Regions from separate parts of the Streptomyces sp. NPDC047061 genome, predicted to be linked through region 2. Evidence: riboswitches for the same ligand, from Rfam matches in the RefSeq annotation. Region 2 holds a riboswitch; each other region holds the start of a gene.

Region 1 (4,773 bases), on a different contig from region 2:
TGCGCTGCATCTCACGGAGGCCGACGAACTGCTCCACCTGCACTGGGGCGCCAGAATCCAGCTCGCGGACGCCGAGGAGCTCAGCACCCGGGCGCTGCCCGGCTACTGGGCCTTCGAGTCGCCGCTCGACGGCCGGGAGGAGTACCCCGTCGAGGGCGGGCCGCGGTTCGTCCGCCCCTCCCTGTCCGTGCGCACCGAGGAGCGGCGCGGCACCGAGTGGGCCTTCGAGGCCTACGAGACGGAGGACGGCGCGGACGGCGACGAGCTGCGGCTGCGCTTCCGGGACGACGGGATCCTCATCACCCTGCACTACCGGATGCGCGGCGACGTCGTCGAGCGCTGGGTGACCGTCGGCAACGAGGGGCACGCGCGCGTGGAGCTGCTGCGCGCCGACCCCGCCGCCTGGACACTGCCCGACCGCGAGGGCTGGCGGCTCTCCCAGCTGCACGGCCGCTGGGCCGCCGAGTCCCGCCTCACCAGCGCCCCGCTCACCTACGGCGAGAAGGTCATCGGCAGCCGCCGCGGCCACACCAGCCACCAGCACCTGCCCTGGGTCGCCCTCGACACCGACGCCACCGAGGAGCGCGGCGAGGTCTGGGGCTGCGCCCTCGGCTGGTCCGGCTCCTGGCGGATCGCCGTCGCCCAACTCCCGGACGCGCGGGTGCAGATCACCGGCGGCGCCGGCTACGACGACTCGGGCCTGCTGATGCTGGCCGAGGGCGAGTCGTACACCAGTCCGGTCTTCGCGGGCCTGTGGACCGACGGCGGCTTCGGCGGGGCGAGCCGTGCCTGGCACGCCTACCAGCGGGCGTACATCATCCCGGACGCCGACCGGGACCGGCCCGTGCTGTTCAACTCCTGGGAGGCCACGACCTTCGACATCTCCGAGGAGCAGCAGGCCACCCTCGCCCGGCGGGCGGCCGCGATCGGCATCGAGCTGTTCGTGGTGGACGACGGCTGGTTCGGCAAGCGCACCAGCGACCGTGCCGGCCTCGGCGACTGGACACCCAACCTCGACCGCTTCCCCAAGGGCCTCAAGCCGCTCGCCGACTACGTGCACGCCCTCGGCATGCAGTTCGGCATCTGGGTCGAGCCGGAGATGGTGAACCCGGACAGCGACCTGTACCGCGCGCACCCCGACTGGGTGCAGTACCAGGAAGGGCGAAAGCGGACAGAACTGCGCAACCAGCTCGTCCTCAACCTGGCCCGCGAGGACGTCCGGGAGTACCTCTGGGAGCAGCTCGACACGCTGCTGTCCAGCGCCCCGATCGACTACGTCAAATGGGACTTCAACCGCTGCTTCACCGACGCGGGCTGGCCCGGCGAGCCCTACCCGCAGCGCCTGTGGGTCGACCACGTCCGCGGGCTGTACGCCCTCCTCGACCGGATCCGCGCGGCCCACCCCGACGTCGCCATCGAGTCCTGCTCCGGCGGTGGCGGGCGGATCGACCTCGGCATCATGAGCCGCACCGACGAGGTGTGGACCTCCGACAACACCGACCCACTGGACCGGCTCGCCATCCAGCACGGCTTCAGCCAGATCCACCCCGCCCGGGTGATGTCCGCCTGGGTCACCGACAGCCCGAACCACCAGCTCAACGGCCGGGTCAGCAGTCTGCGTTTCCGCTTCGTCAGCTCGATGGCGGGGGCGCTCGGGGTCGGCGGCGACCTCTCGCAGTGGACCGAGGAGGAGCTCGCCGAGGCCGGGCGCTGGGTGGAGCTCTACAAGGAGATCCGGCCCCTCGTGCAGCGCGGCGACCAGTTCCGGCTGCGGCCGCCGGCCGGCGGGCTCAGCGCGGTGCAGTACACGCTCGGCGACGAGACCGTCGTCCTCGCCTGGCTGCAGGCCCAGAGCTACGGCGAGCCGGCGCCGGCGCTGCGACTGCAGGGCCTCGATCCCACGGAATCGTACGAATGCCGCGAAACGGGCGAAGTGTACCGAGGTGCCGTTCTGTTGCATCACGGGCTGCACGCCGGGCTGAAGGGCGACCTGGATGCGTCGGTCATCCGGCTCCGCCGGATCTGACACATCTAACCCATCTGTCCGAATTGGCGCCTTCATTACAACTCGCTCTGGAATAAGGGGACGTGGTGTGACGTGCGTGAGGAGCGTCATATTCGTGACCGTCCGTCGCGCGTCATGTTCACGTAATTGCGGTGCTTTCCAAGAAGGTTGGAAAACCGAAAGGACCGGAATTCACGGAGGGTGACGGGGATTTCCGGTAACGGATCAAGTGAAACCCGGACAGGCGGAACCGGCCGCTTGTCCGCGTCCGTCTCACTCGCTTACGTTCGCCACACATCCGGTCGGAACGCCGAATCCTGCCGCCGCCCGGAGTCCCCACACACTCACCCGTGCCCGGCAGGAGCGGGGGACCCACCAGGTACGACCGCCTGTTCCGGTTCCCGGGACGGCCAGGGGTGCAGTCACGTCTTCCCGCGTGGCCGGGCAGCTCCAGCCCGAACCCGACAGCTCACCTCGCAGGCGCCGGAGAGGAATGCGCCATGCCCGCGAAGGGTAAGCACCGCCGCCCCAAGTCCCAGCGTCTCACCCGCTCGATGGCCGTCGCCGGAACCGGTGGCGCCGCCCTGGCGCTGCCGCTCATGGGGGCCACCGGCGCCCACGCGGCCACCTCGCAGTCCGTTTCCGAAAAGGCCACGCAGTCGCTTCCCACGGTCGAGAAGACCGCGGTGAAGAAGACGGCCGCGAAGAATTCCGCCGCGCATTCCGCGCACCGCGTCTACACCGTGGTGCCCGGCGACTGTCTCGCGAAGATCGCCCGCGAGCACGACGTCCGCGGCGGCTGGCACCGGCTCTACGCCGACAACCGGGAGGCCGTCGGCGACAACCCCTCGCTGATCCACCCGGGCCTCGAGCTCGCGCTCGGCGGCCGGCACGCCGCGACGACGGACACCGCGGACTCCGGCTCCCGTTCCGAGGCGCCCTCGAACTCGCCGTCGTCCACCTCGCCGTCGTCCACCTCATCCTCGGCTTCCTCGGCCTCCGCGTCGGACGGCTCGGTGACGAGTGCCTCCGGCTTCGCCCTTCCGGTCACCGGTGCCACCGTCGGCACCGGCTACCACGTCGCCGGCGGCATGTGGTCCAGCGGGTACCACACGGGCGTCGACTTCGTCGTCCCGACCGGCACCCCGGTCAAGGCCGTCGGCACGGGCACGGTCGTCACGGCAGGCTGGGGCGGCTCCTACGGCAACCAGGTCGTCGTCCGGCTCGCCGACGGCTACTACGCGCAGTACGGCCACCTCTCCGCCCTCTCCGTCTCGGTCGGCCAGACCGTGACCGCGGGTCAGCAGATCGGCCTCTCCGGCGCGACCGGCAACGTCACCGGCCCGCACCTCCACTTCGAGATCCGCACCACCCCCGACTACGGCTCGGACGTGGACCCGGTCGCCTACCTCCGCTCGAAGGGCCTCGCCGTCGGCTGACCCGGCGCGCACCGGTCCGACACACACTCCGAAGGCCGGACCCCCGATCCCCGGGTCCGGCCTTCGGTGTTTCCATGTCCGGTGATCGACACGTCAACGCCGCTGATCAGAGACTTATTCCAAGCTTGGCAAAGTATTTAAAAGTGTCTTATCTCACCGAACGTCAACCCCTTATTACGGTCGCGTAGGTCACAGTCGAAGGTGAATCATGGTCCGATGTGGGAGACGATTCGAAGAGTGACAATGCATCAGTGATCGGGTCGTACGCGGCGGTGGGGGACAGCTTCACCGAGGGCGTCGGCGACCCCGGCCCCGACGGGGCGTTCGTCGGCTGGGCCGACCGGTTCGCGGTACTGCTGTCGGACCGACGGCCCGAGGGCGACTTCGAGTACACCAACCTTGCCGTGCGCGGGAAACTGCTCGACCAGATCGTGGCGGACCAGGTGCCGCAGGCCCTGGCACTCGCCCCGGATCTGGTCTCCTTCTGCGCGGGCGGCAACGACATCATCCGCCCCGGCACCGACCCCGACGAGGTGGCCGAGCGGTTCGAGCGGGCCGTGGCCCAGCTGACCGAGGCCATCGGCACAGTCCTGGTGACCACCGGGTTCGACACCCGGGGCGTCCCCGTCCTCAAGCATCTGCGCGGCAAGATCGCCACGTACAACGGGCACGTCCGGGCCATCGCCGACCGGTACGGCTGCCCGGTCCTGGACCTGTGGTCCCTGAAGACCGTGCAGGACCGCCGGGCCTGGGACGGCGACCGCCTGCATCTCTCGGCCGACGGGCACACGCGCGTGGCGCTGCGCGCCGGCCAGGTGCTCGGCGTCGAGGTACCGGCCGACCCTGACCAGCCGTGGCCGCCGCTGCCGCCCCGCGGCACCCTGGAGGTCCGCCGCGACGACGTGCACTGGGCCCGCGAGTACCTGGTCCCCTGGATCGGGCGCCGGCTGCGCGGCGAGTCCTCCGGCGACCACGTGACGGCCAAGGGGGCGCTCTCCCCGGACGACATCAAGATGCGGATCGCTTCCGTGGCTTGAGGCGGCACCGGCGGGTAAGGGGTGGCCTCCTTGCGGGCCGCCCCTTACTTCTCCGCCGCTTACTTCTCCTCCGGTTGCTTCTCCTCCGACAGGCCCAGTTCGCGCGCCAGGGCCTCGTCGACCCACTCCTGCGCCCGGGCGCGGGGGACGGCACCCGGGTACGACGTCAGCTGGACGGCGAGCCCGTCGAGCAGCGCGGTCAGCCGCAGCGCAGCCGCCGTCGGGTCGGGGCACCGGAACTCGCCCGCGGCCACCCCCTCGGCGATGACCTCCGCGATCGCCGCCTTCCACT
Region 2 (4,773 bases):
GGACGCCGCACTCGACCGCCTGGCCAAGCTGGTCGCCGAGGGTCTCGAGGAGCTCCCCGAGACCGTCTGAGCGCCCGGCGCCCGCACGTCCGGGGCCGCGCCACTCCCCCAGGGGGCGGCGCGGCCCCGCCGTTTCCCCCTGAGCCCTGGAGCCCGTACCGCGCCACCCGTCATGTGCCGCAATTCCATGACAGGCGCACATGACTTCACAACAGGGCCGCACACGGCTTTACGACGGCCCCGTCCCGGAGTTTGCGAGGCCCCGGCGCCCGGCTTTACCACGGGCGCACGAAAGAAGCGCGACGGCGAATTCCCGGCGCGCGTGAATTAGGGCAGCGAAAACAGACCCCGCCGAATAACATCTCTTTGTATACGGTGCGCGTGTTAATGCCGCAGGCCCGACATGTTTACGGGGTGTTGCGAAGTCCTCACACCGTTCGCCCGTTCGGTGGCGCCGGAGAACCGCAGCCGGTGGGAGACCGTCGAGCGCTCGGTGTGCAGCGCCGTGATCGCCCGGGCGCGCTCGGCGTCGCCGCGCGCCACCGCGTCCACGATGGCGCCGTGCTCCGTCCAGGACTCCACCGGGTTGGCGGGCGTCTCGACGCTGTACATCCAGGCGATCTTGTGCCGCAGCTGGGTGAGCGTCGAGGTCAGGGCGTGGCTGCCGGAGGCCTGCGCAAGGGTCTCGTGGAACCAGCCGCCCAGGGAGCGCAGGTCCTCGCTGTTCCCCCGCCTGGCCCGCTCCTGCCCCAGCCGCACCAGTCCGCGCAGCACCTTGAGGTGGGCCTCGGTGCGGCGCTGGGCGGCCCTGGAGGCGCCGAGCGGTTCCAGGAGCATGCGCATCTCCAGCAGGTCGGCGGCCTCCTGTTCGGTCGGTTCGGCGACGCACGCGCCCGCGTGCCGGCGCGTCACGACGAAGCCCTCGGCCTCCAGGGTGCGCAGGGCCTCACGGACGGGGACGCGCGAGACCCCGTAGCGGCGGGCCAGGAGTTCCTCGGTGAGCCGGCTGCCGCGCTCGTAGACACCCGCGACGATGTCGTCCCGGATCGCCGTGCATACCGAGTGCGCCGGAATACGCATGACCGACCTCCGCCTTAATCCCCGTGAAACGCCTCCAAGTGGCGCCCGTTCCGTGACTCTATTGCAATGAGCCGGAATTTCCGACGGCGGGCCGGAATCCAGGGATATATTTTGGACACCGGGTGCACGAAAACGACGAAAGCCCCGGCACAGGGGCCGGGGCTCCGGAAGATCTCACGGGTTGTCGTCGCCGCCCCTGAAGGGGCGCTGCGCGTGACGCCCCTGAAAGGGGCGCGGGGAACTGCGCGACCAGCCACGACGCACCCGCACCCGGCAAAGCGCGCTCGGTCCGTCGGTCTCGGCGCCGGACCCGCGTCCAGCTCCCTCAGACGTTCACGCCGTGCTTGCGGAGGTAGGCGACCGGGTCGACGTCGGAGCCGTAGTCCGGGGTGGTGCGGGCCTCGAAGTGAAGGTGCGGGCCGGTGGTGTTGCCGGTCGAACCGGAGAGGCCGATCTGCTGGCCGGGGGTGACCTTCTGGCCCACCGAGACGCCGATGGAGGAGAGGTGGCCGTACTGGGTGTACATGCCGTCGGCCATCTTGATGACGATCTCGTTGCCGTACGCCCCGCCCCAGCCGGTGGAGACGACCGTGCCGGTGCCGACGGCGTGCACGACCGTGCCGCCGGCGGCGTGGAAGTCGATGCCCGTGTGGGCGCCGGAGGACCACAGGGAGCCGCCGGTCTTGTAGCCGGTGGAGACGTAGGAGTCGCTGATCGGCGCGACGAAGGTGTTGAGGCGCTTGCGCTCGGCCGCGCGGGCCGCCCGCACCTCGGCCTCGTGCTCCTTCTTGGCCTCGGCGGCGGCCTCCTTGCGGGCGGCCTCCTCGGCGGCCTTGCGGTCGGCGGCGGCCTGCTGCGCCGCGGCCTGGGCGTCGATCTGCTCGACGACCGAGTCGCTGAGCGTGATGACCGGGGTGAGGCCGGTCTGCTCGACGGAGTTCTCGGCGGCGAGCGCCGGGGCGGCGGAGACGGTGCCGATGACACCGGTGGTGGTGAGGGCCGCGATACCGGCGGCCTGCGCGGTGGTGCGCTTCACCCGGCCGGGACGACGGTGCTTCCCGGAGGCGCACATGAACGCCATGTAGAGGCTGGTCCTTTCCTTCCCTCTCGCCTACCGGGTTAGCTGACGGGTTCGGAGCAGGAAGGTCTCCTACGGGCCCCCTCGCGACACGCGCGGGCGCCCGATTCACCCCAGGGACTGCGTGGGTCCCCGGCTCCCCTGGCTCGCGCCATGCGGGGACTCGGCGATGACTGTCCGGTGCCGCGGATGCGGCGCGGTGCCTGACGGACAGCCCGGAAGAACCTACGAGGCCGCTCTCCCCCCGCCCAAACGGAACGCGGTTTTTGTAGCGCATCCCACAGGGCAGACAGGCAACCTCCACCTCAATTCGGACATGCGAGAGCCCTGATGACCCGGCGGTCACCAGGGCTCTTCAGCCGCCTGTTCCCTACTCCGCGGCGACGACCGTGACTTCGCCGATGCCGAGGGCCTCGACGGGCTCCTTGATCTGCGCCGCGTCCCCGACGAGGACGGTCACCAGGCGGTCCACCGGGAAGGCGTTCACGACCGCCGCGGTGGCCTCCACGGTGCCGGTGGCGGCCAGTTGCCGGTACAGCGTGGCCTGGAAGTCGTCGGGCAGGTACTGCTCGACCTGGTCGGCCAGGGTGCCCGCGACGGCCGCCGCCGTCTCGTACTTGAGCGGCGCCACCCCGACGAGGTTCTGCACGGCCACGTCGCGCTCGGCGTCCGTGAGGCCGTCGGCGGCGAGCGTGCGCAGCACCGTCCACAGGTCCGACAGGGCCGGGCCGGTGTTCGGGGTGTCCACGGAGCCGCTGATGGCGAGCATCGAGACACCGGTGCCGTCCGGGGCGGACCGCAGGACCTGCCCGAAGGAGCGGACGCCGTAGGTGTAGCCCTTCTCCTCGCGCAGGACGCGGTCCAGGCGGGAGGTGAGGGTGCCGCCCAGGCAGTAGGTGCCGAGCACCTGGGCGGGCCAGACACGGTCGTGCCGGTCGGAACCGACGCGGCCGATGAGCAACTGGGTCTGGACGGCGCCCGGGCGGTCCACGATGACGACCCGGCCGGTGTCGTCGGCGGTCACGGACGGGACCGGGCGGGGCTGCCCGGTGGCGGCCCGCCAGGCGCCCAGGGTCTCGCCGAGCAGCTCGTCCAGGTCGATGCCGGTCAGGTCGCCGACGACGACCGCGGTGGCCGTGGCCGGGCGCACGTGCCGGTCGTAGAAGGCGCGGACGGCGGCCGCGTCGATCTTCTCGACGGTGTCCTCGGTGCCCTGGCGCGGGCGGGAGATCCGCGCGGTGGCCGGGAAGAGCTCCTTGTAGAGCTGCTTGGCGGCCCGGCGGCTGGGGTTGGCCAGCTCGTGCGGGATCTCGTCGAGGCGGTTGCGGACCAGCCGCTCGACCTCGCTGTCGGCGAAGGCGGGCGCCCTGAGCGCGTCGGACAGCAGCCCGAGGCCCTTGGCGAGCCGGGAGGCCGGGACCTCCAGGCTGATCCGGACGCCGGGGTGGTCGGCGTGCGCGTCGAGGGTGGCGCCGGCCCGCTCCAGCTCGGCGGCGTACTCCTCGGCGGAGTGCTTGTCGGTGCCCTCGGAGAAGGCGCGCGCCATGATGGTGGCGACGCCGTCCAGGCCGGCCGGCTCGGCGTCCAGGGGCGCGTCCAGGAGCACCTCGACGGCGACGACCTGCTGGCCCGGGCGGTGGCAGCGCAGCACGGTCAGGCCGTTGTCCAGGGTGCCGCGCTCCGGGGCGGGGAAGGCCCAGGGCTTGGCCTCGCCCGGCTGTGGCTGGGGGTGGAAGTCCATGGTGGCGAGCTCGGTCACTTGGCCGTCTCCTCGTTCTCGTTGCCGGCCTCTACGGTGGCTTCCTGCTCGGGGTCCTCGCCGCGGCCCGCCTCCTGGGTGTGCTCGGCGGACTCCGCGGACAGCGGCTCGTAGACGAGCACCGCGCGGTTGTCGGGACGCAGCCGGGCCTTGGCCACCTCCTGGACCTCCTCGGCGGTGACCGTCAGGACGCGCTGGACGGCGGTCAGGGCGAGCTGCGGGTCGCCGAACAGGACGGCGAAGCGGCACAGTTCGTCCGCGCGGCCCGCGACGGTGCCCAGCCGGTCCAGCCACTCGCGCTCCAACTGGGCCTGGGCGCGCTCCATTTCCTCGGGCGTCGGGCCCTCCTCGGCGAACCGGGCGAGCTCCTCGTCGATGGCGGTCTCGATGACCGGCACCTCGACGTCACCGGAGGTCTTCACGTCGAGCCAGCCCAGGGAGGGCGCCCCGGCCAGCCGCAGCAGGCCGAAGCCGGCGGCGACGGCCGTACGGTCGCGACGTACCAGGCGGTTGTAGAGGCGGGAGGACTCGCCGCCGCCGAGGACGGTGAGCGCCAGGTCGGCCGCGTCGGACACGCGCGTGCCGTCCTCCGGGAGCCGGTAGGCGGCCATCAGCGCCCGCGCCGGGACCTCCTCCACGACGACCTCGCGCAGCTGCCCGCCCATGATGTCGGGCAGCGAGCCGTCGCGCGGAGTCGGCTTGCCGTCGTGCGCCGGGATGGAGCCGAAGTACCTCTCGACCCAGGCGAGGGTCTGCTCCGGGTCGATGTCGCCGACGACCGACAGGACCGCGTTGTTGGGCGCGTAGTAGGTGCGGAAGAACGCGCGCGCGTCCTCCAGGGTGGCCGCGTCCAGGT
Region 3 (4,773 bases), on a different contig from region 2:
GGTCATCGCTGTCGCTCGAAAGGTTTCCGCATGCTCTCCGGGAACGGTCGTCACCGTCGCCCCCGTCAGGCTCCGGCTCTCCTCGTCGCGGCCGGCGTGACCGGCTCCGCCATCGCCATCCCGCTCCTCGGCGCGGTGAGCGCCAACGCGGCCGACGGCTCCACCTGGGACCAGGTGGCCCAGTGCGAGAGCGGCGGCTCCTGGAGCGCCGACGACGGCACCGGCTACTACGGCGGCCTCCAGATCTCCCTGGACGACTGGAGCGAGTACGGGGGCCTGGACTACGCCGGTACGCCCGACCAGGCGAGCCGTTCGCAGCAGATCGCGGTCGCCGAGAAGATACTCGCCGACCAGGGCACCAAGCCCTGGCGGACCTGCGCCCTGATCGCCGGACTCTCTTCCGACGACGCCTCGGTGAACGTCGACACGGGACTTGACGACTCGGGTGATTCGTCCGGTTCCTCCGACTCGTCGGACTCGTCCTCCGGGCTGTCGAATTCGTCGTCGTCCTCCTCCTCCGATTCCGGCTCCTCCTCGGGTGCCGCGGACTCCGGGGGCGACTCCGCCACTCCCTCTCCGAGCGCGAGCGGTGACTCCAAGAAGGACACCCCCAGTAAATCCACCAAGACGGACAAGTCGGAATCTTCCGACTCCGGCACTTCGAAGGCGAGCGAGAGTCCCGTCATCCCCGAGAGTGACGACTCGGACAATTCGGGGCAGGCTGAAGGCTCTTGGAGCCTGGTCGACACGGGGGCCGTCGGCAGTGGTGGCAAGCATCGCGGCGGCTCGGCGGACGAAAGCGTGACAAACGGTCAGAGTGCCACCTCCTCGGGTCGTCACGCCGTGCGTGACAGCGGCACCTACACCGTCCGCGCCGGCGACACCCTCGCCTCCATCGCCGACTCCCTTGACCTCGACGGCGGATGGCGTGCGCTCTACGCCGCGAACAAGGCGGACATCGGTGCCGACCCGAACGACATCAGTGCCGGTCAGACCCTGAAACTCGGTAGCTAAACGGACGAAAAGCGACGGGAGTTGGGGTCTGTGAGCCGCCCCATTTCGAAGCCAAATGTCCGGTTTGGTGAAAGTGTGGGATGAGTCTCAGAAGCCCTGATCATCTTTGAAATTCACCTGATGCCCTGTTTACGGTCGAGGCCGCTCGTCACCACGAGCCCCGGCCGTCGCAACGCCGAGTCCTGCCAGCGGCCGTCCGGGAACAGTCGACGCGTCATGCGCCGTAGGCAGGAGCGGGGGACCCAAGGTAAGTGCCGTGATGGGTGGTTGAGACCGCCGATCCGGCTCGGGGTGAAGCCGCGCACCGACACACGGGTGTGCGGCCGGGCAACTCAACCGGCCCGAACCCGACAGCTCACCTCGCAGGCGTCGGTGAGGGGATCGATCCATGCTGTTTTCCGGCAAGGGCAAGCACCGTCGTCCGTCCAGGGCCGTCCGCGCCATCGCTGTCGCCGGTGTCACCGGCGTCGCCGTCGCCGCCCCGCTGATGGCGGCCGGCAGCGCCTCCGCCGCCACCGCCTCCGAGTGGGACGCCGTCGCCCAGTGCGAGTCCGGCGGCAACTGGGCCATCAACACGGGCAACGGCTACTACGGCGGCCTGCAGTTCTCCGCCTCCACCTGGGCCGCGTACGGCGGCACGCAGTACGCCGCGCAGGCCAACCAGGCCACCAAGGCGCAGCAGATCACGATCGCCGAGAAGGTCCTCGCCGCGCAGGGCAAGGGCGCCTGGCCGGTCTGCGGCACGGGCCTGTCCAACGCCACCTACACCGGCAGCAGCGCCTCCGGCTCCTCGTCGAGCAGCACGAGCACGAGCAGCCGTACGACCGACACGCAGGCCGCCTCCCGCTCCGCCGAGCGCCCGGCCGCGACCAGGACCGTCACCACCCCGACGGGCAAGAAGGTCAAGAAGGGCAACGGCGAGTACAAGGTCGTCAAGGGCGACACCCTCAGCTCGATCGCCGAGAAGCACAAGGTCAAGGGCGGCTGGCAGGCGCTGTTCAAGCTGAACAAGGGCATCGTCGCCGACGCCGACTTCATCTACCCGGGTCAGCAGCTGCACCTGAAGTAGGAGGACGCGGGGCGGTCGCCGCACGTGCGAGGTCGTCGCACATATTAAGCGGCACCCAGCTGAACCACAGCGCCCGCACAGCCGTGGTCCCCATAGTGGGGATCACGTGAGGGCCACCCCCGTCCCCACGGGCCCCCGCCTCGGTGCGTTTTCCCCCGTACGCACCGGGGCGGGGTTTCTCTTTGCCGTCCCCTTCCCGGCCCGCTTCTCGGCCCCCTTCTCGGCCCCCTTCTTGGCCCGCTCTTCTTCCGTTCTTCATCGGGCCCCCCTTTGTTCCGCACGTGAACAATGAGTACCGTCTGTGTGTCCACGGGCCGGTCGGTCGTGCCGGCCGACGGCCCTGGGACGGTTAGGCTCTAGTCGCAAGGCTGAGCAAGGGCCGACGAGGCCCGCGTGCGCCCCGCACAACCAGCGTCACATCCCAAGAAGGAGATGCTCGTGCCGTCCATCGACGTCGTCGTAGCCCGGGAAATCCTGGACTCCCGAGGCAACCCCACGGTCGAGGTCGAGGTCGGCCTCGACGACGGCAGCACTGGTCGTGCCGCCGTCCCGTCCGGCGCCTCCACCGGTGCCTTCGAGGCCATCGAGCTCCGTGACGGCGACCCCAACCGCTACCTGGGCAAGGGTGTCGAGAAGGCCGTCCTCGCCGTCATCGAGCAGATCGGCCCGGAGCTGGTCGGCTACGACGCCACCGAGCAGCGCCTGATCGACCAGGCCATGTTCGACCTGGACGCCACCGACAACAAGGGCTCGCTCGGCGCCAACGCCATCCTCGGTGTCTCCCTCGCCGTCGCGCACGCCGCCTCCGAGGCGTCCGACCTCCCGCTGTTCCGCTACCTCGGTGGCCCGAACGCGCACCTGCTGCCCGTCCCGATGATGAACATCCTCAACGGCGGCTCGCACGCGGACTCCAACGTCGACATCCAGGAGTTCATGATCGCCCCGATCGGCGCGGAGTCCTTCTCCGAGGCGCTGCGCTGGGGTGCCGAGGTCTACCACACCCTCAAGAAGGTCCTGAAGGGCAAGGGCCTGGCCACCGGCCTCGGCGACGAGGGCGGCTTCGCCCCGAACCTGGAGTCGAACCGCGCCGCGCTCGACCTCATCCTGGAGGCGATCAAGCAGGCCGGTTACGTCCCCGGTGAGCAGATCGCGCTCGCGCTCGACGTCGCCGCGTCCGAGTTCTACAAGGACGGCAAGTACGAGTTCGAGGGCAAGTCCCGCTCGGCCGCCGAGATGACCGAGTACTACGAGGAGCTCGTCGCCTCCTACCCGCTGGTCTCCATCGAGGACCCGCTGTTCGAGGACGACTGGGCCGGCTGGAAGGTCCTCACCGACAAGCTCGGCGACAAGGTGCAGATCGTCGGCGACGACCTGTTCGTCACCAACCCGGAGCGCCTCGCCCGCGGCATCGAGGAGGGCACCGCCAACGCCCTGCTGGTCAAGGTGAACCAGATCGGTTCGCTGACCGAGACCCTGGACGCCGTCGAGCTCGCCCAGCGCAACGGCTTCAAGTGCATGATGTCGCACCGCTCCGGCGAGACCGAGGACGTCACCATCGCCGACCTCGCCGTCGCCACCAACTGCGGCCAGATCAAGACCGGCGCCCCGGCCCGCTCCGAGCGCGTCGCCAAGTACAACCAGCTGCTGCGCATCGAGGAGATCCTCGACGACGCCGCGGTGTACGCGGGCCGCAGCGCCTTCCCCCGCTTCAAGGGCTGAGCCCGCTGGAGGGTAAGGCTTAGCCAGTCGTACGTACGTCCCCGTACCCGGTCCCGTACCGTGTCCGGGGACGTACGCACGTACCAGGGTCGACCCAGGGAGGCGGGGACATGGCCGTGAAGGACCGGGACCGGTTCTCCACCGCGACCAGGCTCAGGCTGCTCGGCGAGCAGACGGCGGCCCGGGTTTACCGCTCCCAGACCAGGCGTCAGGCCCGCCGCTCCCGGCTCACCGGCCGCGCGGCGCTGCTGGCGATCGTGCTCTGCACGATGATCGTCGCGCTCGCCTATCCGATGCGGCAGTACGTCTCCCAGCGCGCCGAGATCTCCGATCTCGAACGTCAGCAGCAGCAGGCCCGGCAGCGGGTCGAGCAGCTGCGGGACCTCAAGGCACGGTGGCAGGACGACGCGTACGCCGAGCAGCAGATCCGGCAGCGGCTGCACTACGTGATGCCGGGGGAGACCGGGTTCGTCGTGATCGACCCCGGTGCCGCCAAGCAGGCGCACTTCAACCTGGGAGCTGCCGACCGGCCCTGGTACGCGAACGTCTGGGACGGCGTCGACAAGTCCGACGCGTCCGACCAGTGAACCGACAGAAAGCCACACAGAACACAGTCATGGAAACGGCTCCTCCCTCCACCCCGCGTACCGAGCCGACCGACGCGGACGTCGAGGCCTTCAAGCAGCAGCTCGGGCGGCCGCCGCGCGGACTGCGGGCGATCGCGCACCGGTGCCCGTGCGGGCAGCCGGACGTCGTGGAGACGGCGCCCCGGCTGCCGGACGGGACCCCCTTCCCCACGCTGTACTACCTGACGTGCCCCAAGGCCGCGTCCGCTATCGGCACCCTCGAGGCCAACGGCGTGATGAAGGAGATGACGGCGCGGCTGGAGAGCGATCCCGAGCTGGCGGCGGCGTACCGGGCCGCGCACGAGGACTACATCCGGCGCCGGGACGAGATCGAGGAGCTGACGG
Region 4 (4,773 bases), on a different contig from region 2:
CGCCGGCTCGGTGTCCGCCCGCGAGACCGCGGCCGACAAGGCGCTGGTCACGTACGTGTACAAGCAGCTGTTCACCTCCTACGACACGTCCGTGATCGACAAGTACGCCTCGCCCGACTACATCCAGCACAACCCCAACGTCGCCAACGGCCCCGAGGCGCTGCGCCAGCTGGCGGAGAACCTGAAGGCGACGGCCACCCCCGGCACCGGCTCGGTCACCACGCACGTGATCGCGCAGGGCGACCTGGTCCTGCTCCAGACGCACGCGGGCACCTCCGACACGTTCGGCGGCATCGGGCTCGTCGACGTGTTCCGGGTGGAGAACCACAAGATCGTGGAGCACTGGGACACCATCCAGCCGGTCCCCGCCACCACGGCCAACGGCCACGACACCTTCGGCGACGGCGCGCGACTGGACGGCGTGCCCGGGCGGCCGCTGGCGGTCGCGCTGCCCGGTCACACCCCCGGCAGCACCGGCTTCCACTTCCCCGACCAGGGCCTCTTCTTCACCGGCGACGCCCTGGTCACCCAGGAGGCCTTCACCGGGCACACCGGCCCCTGCCTGGTCTGCCGCGCCTTCACCCACGACTCGGCCGCCGCCCTCGCCTCCCTGGACGCCGTCGCCGGACTGTCCCAGGACACCGTCCTGCTGCCGGGGCACGGGCAGCCGTTCGCGGACGGCCCCCGGGAGGCGGTCGCCCTGGCCCGGCGCTTCGGCGTCCGCTGACCCCGCCACGGCCTCCGTCGTCCCCGTAACGACCTCCGTCGTCCCCGCGGCTCTCAACCCGTGTGACTCACCCTCTTCGGATGGCGTATGCTGGTGTCACCGACGCGGGGTGGAGCAGCTCGGTAGCTCGCTGGGCTCATAACCCAGAGGTCGCAGGTTCAAATCCTGTCCCCGCTACTGAAACCCAGGGCCGGAATCCAAGTCAGAGGATTCCGGCCCTGAGTCATATCCAGGCACGTGCTCCTCATCACACACGTCCGCACTCATCCGCCCGGCCCACACCATTCGCCCCACCCGCTCGCAACGGCAAACCTGGACGGACAGGTATCGAAGACATCGGACGCGTCGAACAGGTCAAGCGCATCGAACACGTCGAGCACATCGAGCACGTCGGGCGTGTAGGACACGTCGGGCACGTCGGGCGCGTGGGACAGCAGGGGAGTCGTGTGGCGAGCCGTGGAGAGGCGGAGCGGCACGGCCAGGAATCCGCCCGCACCCTCGCCCGCTACCTGCCCGCGCTGCTGATCGTCGCGGGCGTCTGCTACGACGTCCTCACCCCCGCCCCCTTCACCGCGGTCCCCTTCTTCACGGCCGCCCCGCTGGTCGCCGCCCCCCTCTCCTCGCTGCGCACCACCGTCCTCACCGGCCTGGCCGCACTCCTCGCCGCCTACGCCGTGCACACGCGGTTCGCCGTGCTCCCGGACGCCGACGCCGTGACCGAGATCGTCACCGTGGCCACCGTCGCCGTCCTCGCCGCCGGCATCAACCGGATCGTCCGTATCGGCGACCAGCGCCTCGCCTCCGCCCGCGAGGTCGCCGAGGCCGCCCAGCGGGCCGTCCTGCCCGAGCCCGCCGAGCGGATCGGCGGCTTCGAGATCGCCGCCCGCTACGAGGCGGCCCAGGAGGGCACCTTCATCGGCGGCGACCTGTACGCCGTCCAGGACACCCCGTACGGCGTGCGCCTGGTCGTCGGCGACGTCCGCGGCAAGGGCATGGGCGCGGTCGCCGCCGTCGCCGTGGTGATCGGCGCGTTCCGGGAGGCCGCCGAGCAGGAGGCCACGCTGGAGGCGGTGGCGGCGCGGCTGGAGCGGGCGCTGGCGCGCGAGGGCGTCCGGCGCGGCGGCATCGACGCCCACGAGGGGTTCACCACCGCCGTACTCGCGGAGCTCCGGTACGGCGACTGCACGCTCCGGGTCGTCAACCGCGGACACCCGCCGCCCCTGCTGCTGCACGGCGACGGCGAGGTGTGCCCGGTGCCGGCGCCGGAGTCCGCGCTGCCGCTCGGGATGGGCGACCTGGGGACGTGGCCCGACCGGGCGGCCGAGCACGTGTTCCCGAGCGGGGCCACGCTGCTGCTGTACACCGACGGCCTCTCCGAGGCCCGCGACGCGCACGGCCGGTTCTACGACCCCGAGCGGCGGCTGACCGGTCGTACCGTCACCGCCCCCGGCGTACTGCTGGCCCGGCTCGCGGCCGAGGTGCGCCGGCACACGGGCGGCGGCATGACGGACGACATGGCGCTGCTCGCGGTGCGGCGGCCCTGAGCCGCCGGTCCCGTGCGCCGGTCCTGTGCTATGTCACACATCGTGTTCGGGCGGCTGCCCTCCGCATCACAACTGAGCCACCATCACAACCTGTGTGACTCCTGAGCTGAGCAGCGAGCACAGCCAACTCGACCGTTTTTGACCAGTCGTGGCAGGTAAGTCCAAGCTTTGAAAGCTTAATGATCAAGACGAACAGCTTGGAATCTGGTAGCCGGGTCTATTAACGTTCGATAACGCAGCGCGGTCGTCCCAGCCGTCACCCGCGACGGCTCCGCGCGCACGCGCCGAATCCCGCAAGGGAACCGGGGAACCACCACCTTGGGGTGAATCGCACGGCTACCGCCGGGTAGGAAACGGCCGGTATACGCGCGTAGGAGACCTTCCCGCTCCGAACCCGTCAGCTAACCCGGTAGGCGACGGAAGGAAAGGAGTACGCCCGCGTGGCGTCCAACCGGCCTGCTCCGACAGCCCCGTTCGTGCCCAGCCAGCGTCAACCCGACACCTTCGGCTACGGCAGCTACCGCACCGACGAGGGCCCCTGGGAGGAGTGGAACCCCACCGAGGAGTCCCTGGCCTCGGCGCGCGGCCGGCACCGGGTCGCCAAGCAGCGCGGCGGCGGACTCGCCCGCAGCTCCACGGTTCTCGGCGTCGGCGTGATCGCCGCCGTCGGCGCGGGCGGCATGGCCAGCGCCAACACCGGCAAGCCGCCGGTCTCCATCTCGCTGCCCGACCTGCCCGCCTCTGTCGACTCCCTGCTCGGCGAGGGCGGCGGCCACCAGGCCACCCAGACCGCGCTCAGCAGCGTGACCACGACGACCGCCACCGACGGGGACTCCTCCTCGTCCGGCGCCGGCGAGACGCTGCGCAACCGGATCATCGCCCAGGCCGCGCAGCAGCAGAACCAGCTCGACACCAAGGCCAGCGCCAAGGCCGTCGCCGCCGCCGACAAGGCGGTCTCCGACGCCGAGGCCAAGGCGGTGAAGGCGGCCGCAGCCAAGGCCGCCGACGCCAAGGAGAAGGCCGAGGCGTCCGCGAAGCAGAAGGCCGAGCAGGCCCGGCTCGCCGAGCTGGCCAAGCAGTACACGCTGCCCGTCGTGTCGTACACGATCACCGGCACCTTCGGCCAGGCCGGCTCCATGTGGTCCTCCGGCTACCACACCGGCCTCGACTTCGCCGCGCCCACCGGCACGCTGATCAAGGCCGTGCACAGCGGCACGGTCACGGAGGCGGGCTGGGCCGGCTCCTACGGCTACCGCACGATCATCACCCTCGACGACGGCACCGAGCTGTGGTTCTGCCACCAGTCCTCGATCGGCGTCAAGGTCGGCCAGAAGGTCGCCACCGGCGATGTCATCGGCCGCGTCGGCGCCACCGGCAACGTGACCGGCCCGCACCTCCACCTGGAGGTCCACCCGAACGGCCAGGCCACCGCCATCGACCCGATGACCTGGCTGCGCGGCAAGGGCCTCAACCCCTGACGCAATCCGCGACGCAGCCCCCGACGGAATCCGCGAACGCAACCCCCGACGGAAACCCACCGCCCCCCGGCGGCCCCGACGACACCCCCCGGCGTCAGGGCCGCCGGTTCGGTCTGCCGGGGTTCCGCCGGGGTTCCGCCTTTACGAGACCTTCGTAATCGCCGGGATGGGTCACCAGGCGGCCCGTGTTGAAGTTGAGCATGACTGCTCTTCGCAAACTCGGCTCCTCCGACCTCGAGGTCTTCCCGCTCGCCCTCGGCGGCAACGTCTTCGGCTGGACCGCCGACGAGGCCACCTCCTTCGCCGTCCTGGACGCCTACGCCGCCGCGGGCGGCAACTTCGTCGACACCGCCGACTCGTACTCGGCGTGGATCGAGGGCCACAAGGGCGGCGAGTCCGAGACGATCATCGGCAAGTGGGTCAGGGCGCGCGGCAACCGCGACGACGTCGTCATCGCGACGAAGGTCAGCCAGCACCCCGAGTACCCCGGCCTGTCCGCCGCCAACATCAAGGCCGCCGCCGACGCGTCCCTGCGTCGCCTCGGCACCGACCACATCGACCTCTACTACACGCACTTCGACAAGCCCGAGATCCCGGTCGAGGAGATCATCGGCGCGCTGGACGAGCTGGTGCGGGCGGGCAAGGTCCGGCACATCGCCGCGTCCAACATCACCGCCGAACGCCTCCAGGAGTCCCTGGACCTCTCCGACCGCGAGGGCCTCGCCCGGTACGTCGCCCTCCAGCCCCACTACAACCTGGTCTCCCGCGACACGTACGAGGGCCCCCTCCAGGACCTGGCCTCCCGCACCGGCCTCGCGGCCGTCCCCTACTTCGCCCTGGCCGCCGGCTTCCTCACCGGCAAGTACCGCCCCGGTACGACGGTCGACAGCGCACGGGCGGGCCGCGCCGCCCAGTACGCCGAATCGAAGCGCGGCCAGAAGGTCCTGGCGGCGCTGGACGGGATCGCCGCGGCCCACGAGGCCCCGATCCCCACGGTCGCCCTGGCCTGGCTGGCGGCCCAGCC

The links. Region 2 has a riboswitch for cyclic di-AMP ahead of ABZ887_RS44245 (M23 family metallopeptidase). Riboswitches for the same ligand answer to the same signal wherever they lie in the genome.
Positions count from the first base shown of each region.
Region 1: it holds a riboswitch for cyclic di-AMP, as region 2 does, so the genes downstream of both, ABZ887_RS19260 (LysM peptidoglycan-binding domain-containing M23 family metallopeptidase) here and ABZ887_RS44245 (M23 family metallopeptidase) in region 2, are expected to answer to the same signal.
Region 3: it holds a riboswitch for cyclic di-AMP, as region 2 does, so the genes downstream of both, ABZ887_RS12780 (transglycosylase family protein) here and ABZ887_RS44245 (M23 family metallopeptidase) in region 2, are expected to answer to the same signal.
Region 4: it holds a riboswitch for cyclic di-AMP, as region 2 does, so the genes downstream of both, ABZ887_RS08500 (M23 family metallopeptidase) here and ABZ887_RS44245 (M23 family metallopeptidase) in region 2, are expected to answer to the same signal.

Region 1 covers NZ_JBEYVI010000012.1:61,691-66,463, forward strand. The annotation lists gene ABZ887_RS19255 (alpha-galactosidase) at 1-2,026, shown strand, start outside; cyclic di-AMP (ydaO/yuaA leader) riboswitch at 2,341-2,501, shown strand; gene ABZ887_RS19260 (LysM peptidoglycan-binding domain-containing M23 family metallopeptidase) at 2,506-3,444, shown strand; gene ABZ887_RS19265 (SGNH/GDSL hydrolase family protein) at 3,696-4,481, shown strand; gene ABZ887_RS19270 (TetR family transcriptional regulator C-terminal domain-containing protein) at 4,541-4,773, opposite strand, start outside.
Region 2 covers NZ_JBEYVI010000051.1:54,068-58,840, reverse strand. The annotation lists gene ABZ887_RS44255 (HPr family phosphocarrier protein) at 1-70, shown strand, start outside; gene ABZ887_RS44250 (GntR family transcriptional regulator) at 385-1,080, opposite strand; gene ABZ887_RS44245 (M23 family metallopeptidase) at 1,406-2,161, opposite strand; cyclic di-AMP (ydaO/yuaA leader) riboswitch at 2,174-2,337, opposite strand; gene ABZ887_RS44240 (pitrilysin family protein) at 2,529-3,917, opposite strand; gene ABZ887_RS44235 (pitrilysin family protein) at 3,914-4,773, opposite strand, start outside.
Region 3 covers NZ_JBEYVI010000006.1:113,596-118,368, reverse strand. The annotation lists gene ABZ887_RS12785 (transglycosylase family protein) at 31-1,014, shown strand; cyclic di-AMP (ydaO/yuaA leader) riboswitch at 1,224-1,398, shown strand; gene ABZ887_RS12780 (transglycosylase family protein) at 1,403-2,083, shown strand; gene eno (phosphopyruvate hydratase) at 2,516-3,802, shown strand; gene ABZ887_RS12770 (septum formation initiator family protein) at 3,913-4,389, shown strand; gene ABZ887_RS12765 (DUF501 domain-containing protein) at 4,419-4,773, shown strand, end outside.
Region 4 covers NZ_JBEYVI010000004.1:21,195-25,967, reverse strand. The annotation lists gene ABZ887_RS08520 (ester cyclase) at 1-727, shown strand, start outside; tRNA gene ABZ887_RS08515 (tRNA-Met) at 831-904, shown strand; gene ABZ887_RS08510 (hypothetical protein) at 991-1,143, opposite strand; gene ABZ887_RS08505 (PP2C family protein-serine/threonine phosphatase) at 1,174-2,271, shown strand; cyclic di-AMP (ydaO/yuaA leader) riboswitch at 2,544-2,704, shown strand; gene ABZ887_RS08500 (M23 family metallopeptidase) at 2,712-3,749, shown strand; gene ABZ887_RS08495 (aldo/keto reductase) at 3,950-4,773, shown strand, end outside.